Regions from separate parts of the Streptomyces sp. NEAU-YJ-81 genome, predicted to be linked through region 2. Evidence: riboswitches for the same ligand, from Rfam matches in the RefSeq annotation. Region 2 holds a riboswitch; the other holds the start of a gene.

Region 1 (3,762 bases), on a different contig from region 2:
AAGGGGAGGCGGCCCAGTGAGCGACGCCGTCACCGCGACCATGACCTTCCACCCGCAGCCCAAGGGCGGTGCGCCCAAGCCGTGGGCGTTCCCGGCCCCCGAGCGCGGTGAGCTGCCCAACGGCCTTACGGTGCTGCGCTGTCACCGCCCCGGCCAGCAGGTCGTCGCCGTCGAGATCAATCTGGAGGCGCCGCTGGACGCCGAGCCGGCCGGGCTCGAAGGCGTCGCCACGATCATGGCGCGCGCCCTGTCGGAGGGCACCGACAAGCACGACGCCGAGGAGTTCGCCGCCGAGCTCGAGCGCTGCGGCGCCACGCTGGATGCGTATGCCGACCACCCCGGCCTCCGCGTCTCCCTGGAGGTCCCGGTCTCCCGGCTGCCCAAGGCGCTCGGACTGCTGGCCGACGCACTGCGCGCCCCCGCCTTCCCGGACGGCGAGGTCGAGCGGCTGGTGCGCAACCGGCTGGACGAGATCCCCCATGAGCTGGCCAATCCGGCCCGCCGCGCCTCGATGGCCCTCTCCGCGGCCCTCTTCCCGGCCGAATCGCGGATGTCCCGGCCGCGCCAGGGCACCCAGGAGACCATCGAGGGCATCGACGCCGCGGCCGTGCGGGCCTTCTACGAGGCGCATGTCCGCCCCTCCACCGCGACCGCCGTCATCGTGGGCGACCTCACCGGGGTCGACCTCGACGGGGCGCTCGCCGACACCCTGGGCGCCTGGACGGGTGGGGCGGGCGCGCCGCGCACGGTTCCCCCGATCGTCGCGGACGACCTCGGCCGTGTGGTGATCGTCGACCGGCCTGGCGCGGTGCAGACCCAGCTGCTCATCGGGCGCGTCGGCGCCGACCGCCATGACCGGGTCTGGCCCGCGCAGGTGCTCGGCACGTACTGCCTCGGCGGCACCCTCACCTCCCGCCTCGACCGTGTGCTGCGCGAGGAGAAGGGCTACACCTACGGGGTGCGCGCCTTCGGCCAGGTGCTGCGCTCCGCGCCCCCGGCGCCCTCGGGCGGCTCCGCGGGCGCCGCCATGCTGGCGATCAGCGGCTCGGTGGCCACCGAGGTCACCGGGCCCGCGCTGGAGGACCTCTGGAAGGTGCTGCGCACGCTGAAGGAGGAGGGGCTCACCGACGAGGAGCGCGATGTCGCGGTGCAGAACCTGGTGGGCGTCGCCCCGCTGAAGTACGAGACGGCGGCGTCCGTCGCGGGCACTCTCGCCGACCAGGTCGAGCAGCACCTTCCGGACGATTTCCAGGCGCAGTTGTACGCCCGCCTCGCGGAGACCGGCACGGTGGAGGCGACCGCTGCGGTGGTGTCCGCCTTCCCGGCGGACCGGCTGGTCACGGTGCTGGTCGGGGACGCCTCGGCGATCGAGGAGCCGGTCCGGGCGCTGGGCATCGGCGAGGTGCGCGTCATCTCCGGCTGAGCCGCCCGGAGTTGGCCGGTTGGCCGGATCCGGACCAAGAACCGGCGATCCGGCCGGCTCACTGACGATCCGGGTCCGCTGACGATCCGGCAGCCGGTCCCGTCAACGAGCTCACAGCGGAAGGACCCTGGCCCCGTAAAGGTGCCGGGGTCCTTCCTTCATGCCCGATTTGCGGGAGTGACAGCTTGTTTGGTTTGTGGCGAGAGCAACAAAAAACCGGAACCGTTTGGTGATCGAAAGCGGGCCCGTTTAGCGTCAGTCCGGCTGTTCGCCAGCAACCCGCCGCACCCGCGGCACGGACAGTCATCGCCGAGTCCCCGTACGGCGCGAGCCAGGGGAGCCGGGGACCCACACGTCCCCAGGGGTGAATCGGGCGCCTTCCCCGGCCGGGGGAGGAGTCCGTAGGAGACCTTCCTGCTCCGAACCCGTCAGCTAACCCGGTAGGCGAGAAGGAAGGAAAGGAGTGCGCCTCAGCATGGCGTCCACCCGCACTGCCACCGGGAAACACCGCCGCACCACCAAGATCAACGTCCGCACCGGCGCGAACGTCGTGGGCATCACCACCGTCGCCTCGGGCGTCGTCGCCGGGATCACCGGACAGGCGTTCGCGGCCGACACCGGCCCCAGCCCCCAGCAGACCGGTCTGACCCAGGCGATCGTGATCGGCGACGGGATCGCGGACCACATCGAGGCCCAGGCGCAGTCCCAGGAGACCGCCGCCGAGCAGGCCGCCGCCAAGGCCAAGGCGGAGGCGATCGCCCGCCAGGAGGCCGCCAGAAAGGCGGAGGCCGCGGCGAAGAAGGCCAAGGCCGAGCGCGAGGCCAAGGAGCGCGCGGCGCGCGAGGCCGAGCGCAAGCGCCTCAACACCTTCGAGACGCCGATCGGCGGCTCCTACGTCTCCACCGGCTACGAGGCGGCCAGCGGTCTGTGGTCCTCCGGCAGCCACACCGGCATCGACTTCCACGCCTCCTCCGGCACCTCGGTGCACTCCGTGGGCATGGGCGAGATCGTCGAGGCGGGCTGGGGCGGCTCCTACGGCAACAACGTCGTCATCAAGATGAACGACGGCACCTACACCCAGTACGGCCACCTGTCGTCGATCAGCGTCTCGGTCGGCCAGAAGGTCACCCCCGGCCAGCAGATCGGCCTGTCGGGCGCCACCGGCAACGTCACCGGACCGCATCTGCACTTCGAGGCCCGCACCAGCCCGGACTACGGCTCGGACATCGACCCCCTGGCGTATCTGCGCTCGCACGGCGTCAACGTCTGACCTCGCGGGACTCCGCGCACGCCCGCGGTCCCGCGAGAATCCGAGAAGGCCCCGTCCCCCGGACGGGGCCTTCGGCGTGCCGCGCCGCCGGCTGACCAAAAAATATCCATGAAATGCACTCCGCCATCGGAAATGACGTCCGATTGGAATAGAGTCGTTCAATGCGCGTTCCATGGATGCGTTTCGCGGGCGTTAAGGCGGAGGTTCGACAATGTGGGACCGGAAGTGAGCGGGGATACGACCGCGGTCCAGAGCGGTCGCCGGATTTCGGCGCATGCGGTGTGTACGGCGATTCGCGACGACATCGTCTCCGGCACATATCAGCCCGGCAGCCGGCTCACCGAGGAACTTCTCGCCCGGCGCTACGGCGTCTCGCGGGTGCCGGTCCGAGAGGCCCTGCGCACCCTGGAGTCCGAGGGCTTCGTGACGACCCGCCGACACGCGGGTGCCTGCGTCGCCCAGCCCTCCGAGCGCGAGGCGGCCGATCTGCTGGACATCCGGGCGCTGCTGGAGCCGCTGGGCGCCGCACGGGCCGCACAGCGCCGCACCGAGGCCCATCTGAAGGTGCTGCGCGGGCTGGTCCGGCTCGGCCGGGAGCGGGCCCAGCACGGCCGGCTCGGTGAACTGCGGCCGCTGGGCGACTGGTTCCACGAGACGCTCGCCCAGGCGTCCGGCAGCCCGAGCCTGGCCGCGATGCTCGTCCAGCTGCGCCGCAAGACCGTGTGGGTGTACGCGGCCGCTCCCGCGCCGCAGCCCGCACCGCCCGGGGGCGCCCGGCGCCCCGACCCGGCCGCGCGGGCCGTGGAGTCCTGGGCGGAGCACGGCGCGCTGGTGGACGCGGTGGCGCGCGGCGACGCCGACCGGGCGCGGGCGCTCGCCGCGGCGCACACCGAGCGCGCGCTGGCGGAATACCGGCAGCGCCGCCCCACCCCGGTGAGGGCTTCGAAACATTCCGTAAACACGGCGAGCGGCCGGAATTAACAGCGATCCCGTATACAACTCTCGGGAATTCCCGGCGCGGTTTCGCGGCGCCCGGTTCTCGGTACTCCGAGTCGGGATGGAAACGGAA
Region 2 (3,762 bases):
TCCGCTCAGTCCGACGCCGAGGTCAGCAGGTCCAGTTCCGGTTGGGTCAGCTTGAGGTCGACCGACGCCAGCAGGGGCGGGAGCTGGTCGACGGAGCGGGCGCTGGCGAGGGGGGCCGCGACCGAGGGCTGGGCGAGGAGCCAGGCGAGGGCGACCGTGGTGGGCTCGGTGGCGTGGTTGGCCGCGACGTCGTCCAGGGCGGCGAGGACCTTCTGGCCGCGCTCGGTCTCCAGGTACTTGGCCGCGCCGGTGGAGCGGGGGCTGTCGACCGCCGTGCCGGGGCGGTACTTGCCGGTGAGGAAGCCGGACGCCAGGGAGTAGTACGGGATGGTCGCCAGGTGGTGGCGGGCGGCGACGTCGGCCAAGTCGCCCTCGAAGGTGTCGCGCGAGACCAGGTTGTAGTGCGGCTGGAGGGCGACGTAGCGGGCCAGGCTCTCCTGGGTGGAGAAGGCCAGCTGGGCCTCCAGGCGCTCCGCGCTGACGTTGGACGCGGCGACCTCGCGGACCTTGCCCTCTCTGACCAGCTCGTCCAGGGTGGTGATGATCTCCTCCACCGGCACCGACGGATCGTCGTAGTGGGTGTAGTAGAGGTCGATGTAGTCGGTGCGCAGCCGCTGGAGGGATTCCTCGACGCCCGTTTTGATGGCGGACGAGGTCAGACCGCGGGGCTCCGGGGAGCCGGCGCCCACCTTGGTGGCGAGTACGACGTAGGAGCGGTTGCCCCGGGAGGCGAACCAGTTGCCGAGGATGGTCTCGGACTCGCCGCCCTCGTTGCCCGGCACCCACGCGGAGTAGACATCGGCGGTGTCGATGAAATTGCCGCCCGCCGCCACGAAGGCGTCGAGCACCCGGAAGGACTCGGCCTCGTTGGCGGTCCAGCCGAAGACGTTCCCGCCCAGGGCAAACGGGAAAACGGACAGATCACCGATCTTCTGTGTGTTGTCAGCCATACGTTTTTACAACGGGTGGCTGGGCGGGGTTGTTCCTGGGGGCGGCCCCGTCGGGACGTAAACCGGCGGCCCTGGCGTCAAGGGGGGAGAGAGCGCCAGAGCCGCCGGAGTATCAGGGGTTCATCCCGTGCTGGCGCAGCCAGGGCATCGGGTCGATCGGCGAGCCGCCGCCGGGCCGGACCTCGAGGTGGAGGTGCGGGCCGGTCACATTGCCGGTGGCGCCGACGCGGCCGATGACATCGCCCGCCGTCACCTTGCCCGAGGTGACGACCATCGACGACAGGTGGCAGTACCAGATCTCGGTGCCGTCGCTGAGGGTCAGCACGATGCGGTAGCCGTACGAACCGGCCCAGCCCGCCTGGGTGATGGTGCCGCCGTGCACCGCCTTGGCCGGGGTGCCGGTCGGGGCGGCGAAGTCCTGGCCGGTGTGGTCGGCCGACCAGATGTCGCCCGCCTGGCCGAAGCTCGCGGTCAGGGTGTACGAGCCGACGGGGAGGGTGTACGCGGCGGCGAGTCTGGCCTGGCGCTCGGCCGCGGCCTTCTTCTCCGCCGCCTCCTTCGCCCGCTGCTCGGCGGCCTTCTTCTCCGCCTCGGCCTTGGCCTTCCGCTGGGCGGCCACCTCCGCGGCCTGGTCGGACGCCTTGTCCGCGGCGGCCTTCGCCGCGGCGGTGCGGCTGTCCTCGTCCGCCGCGTTCTGCTGGTTCTCGGCCTGCTGGAGGATGCGGGCGCGGAGCGCCTCGCCCGCGTCGGTGGTGCCGCGCTGCTCGTCCTCGCTGGTGAGGCCGGCCTGGGAGAGGGGGGCGGCGGCCGTCTGCGGGCCGCTGCTGTCGTCCGACGTCCAGGAGCCGATGCCGGGCAGGTCCTTGGCGGCGGGCAGGCTGGCTTTGACCTCATCGGCGACGTGGCCGAGATCCGGCATGGAAATGGGCGGCTTGGGACGGTCCTTGGCGCTGGCCATACCGCCCGCACCGACCGCGGCGATCACGCCGACGCCGAGGACGGCGCCGCTGCGCGCCATGGTCCCGCCGCGCTGCTTGGCCACGCGGTGCCGGCCGCGTACGGGAGCGATGGACTCCTCGGTGGGGTTCCACTCCTCCCAGGGCTCGGTCTCGAATCCGGCACCCGGGCCCTCGAACGCGTCCCCATGCGCGTCCAGGTACCGATCGTCGGGGGCGAAGTGGCCGTCCCCGGAGCTCATCCCGCCGCCGGCGTCAAAGCCGGGGCCGTAGGCGGTGGCGGTCCCCAAACCGCCTCCCCGTGTGCGATACGGGGCCTCGTCCAGGGCAGACCTGTTGGACGCCACGGAGGCGCACTCCTTTCCTTCCTTCTCGCCTACCGGGTTAGCTGACGGGTTCGGAGCAGGAAGGTCTCCTACGGGTCAGGTTCGACCCGATTCACCCCAAGGTGTTGGTTCCCCGGTTCCCTTGGTGCTGCTGGTGGTGCGGTACTGCCGGTGTGCGTACGGGATTCGGCGACGGCGCACGGTGCCGCCCTTGCGACGGTTGTGACGACCGCGCTGCGTTATCGAACGTTAATAGAGAGCGCGATGTGATTCCAAGCTGTTCTGAGGAATCCGCGCACCTTTGGCATGAACTTAGCGCCCAAGAGGGGACAGATGGGGGCAAGTCGACGCATTGGCCAAAGGTTCGCAAAAACGCGTGCGGACCGATCGTGCAGCAATTGTTATGCGGAGGGGGCTCGGTCGACTACGCACGGTATGGACCCGGTCGGCTACGGACGGTGTGGGACGCCGCTGTCCCTCGTATGGCCGCCGCGGCTCGCACCGCCGTCGCCGTCGTGCCCGTTCCCTCGGCCGTCCCGCTGCCCATTGCCCCCATTGCCCTGCCCATTGCCCTGCCCGTTCCCCCGTCCGTTCCCGCGGGCCGGGGTCCGGCGGACCGCCAGCAGCGCCATGTCGTCCGATGTCCCGCCGTCCGTATGGCGCTCGACATCGGCCACCAGCGCGTCCAGCAGCTCCTGCGGATCGGCGAAGCGGCGGCCGCGCAGCTGCTTCTCCGGGTCGTAGAACTCGCCATTGCGGTCCCGGGCCTCCGTCACCCCGTCCGTGAACAGCAGCAGCGTCTCCCCCTCCTCGAACCCCAGCTCCATCACCCGGTCCGGCCACCCGGCCAACTCCCCCATCCCCACCGGCAGCGCCGACATCTCCGGCTCCAGGGCACGCACCGCACCGTCCTCCGCCATGAGCAGCGGCGCCGGATGGCCGCGGTTGATCAGCCGCAGGGTGGAGTCGCCGCGCGGAATTTCGGCCACCACGGCCGTCGTGAACCCCTCGAACACCTCCAGGTCGGCCCGCCGGGCACCCTCACGCTGCAGGGCCCGCTCCAGACGGCCCACGAGCGCCTCCAGGGTCGTCTCCTGCTCCGCCGCCTCCCGGAAGCAGCCGAGGAGGATCGCCACGACCTCCACCGCCTGCAGCCCCTTGCCGCGTACGTCCCCGACGGTCAGCCGTACGCCGTGCGGGGTGTCCTGGACCGCGTACAGGTCACCGCCGATCGCCGCGTACTTCTCCGCCGGTACATAGCGAGCGGCGATCTCCAGCCCGGCGAGACGGGCGGGCGGCGCGGGCAGGACGGCGCGCTGGGCAGCCTCCGCGACACCTCGCGCCGAGGCGAGCCGGTGGTAGCTGCGGCGTACGACACGGTTGATCGCCACCGCCAGCACGGTCACGGTGGCGACCGTGACGATCTCGGTGGCCGCCTGGGTCGGGTCCCGCACACCGTGCAACTCCGCCAGCAGACAGGTCGCGAGGACGGCGATGACGGCCATGATGACGGTCTGACGCAGCGGTAAG

Evidence for each region. Region 2 has a riboswitch for cyclic di-AMP ahead of J5X86_RS00110 (M23 family metallopeptidase). Riboswitches for the same ligand answer to the same signal wherever they lie in the genome.
Region 1: linked by a shared signal. The riboswitch ahead of J5X86_RS40205 (M23 family metallopeptidase) and the one ahead of J5X86_RS00110 (M23 family metallopeptidase) in region 2 are both predicted to bind cyclic di-AMP.

What each region holds. Positions count from the first base shown of each region.
Region 1 is NZ_JAGFNO010000030.1:27,558-31,319, reverse strand. It holds gene J5X86_RS40215 (pitrilysin family protein) at 1-20, shown strand, start outside; gene J5X86_RS40210 (pitrilysin family protein) at 17-1,423, shown strand; cyclic di-AMP (ydaO/yuaA leader) riboswitch at 1,721-1,884, shown strand; gene J5X86_RS40205 (M23 family metallopeptidase) at 1,899-2,693, shown strand; gene J5X86_RS40200 (GntR family transcriptional regulator) at 2,919-3,674, shown strand.
Region 2 is NZ_JAGFNO010000001.1:30,834-34,595, forward strand. It holds gene J5X86_RS00105 (aldo/keto reductase) at 6-950, opposite strand; gene J5X86_RS00110 (M23 family metallopeptidase) at 1,063-2,253, opposite strand; cyclic di-AMP (ydaO/yuaA leader) riboswitch at 2,265-2,434, opposite strand; gene J5X86_RS00115 (PP2C family protein-serine/threonine phosphatase) at 2,682-3,762, opposite strand, start outside.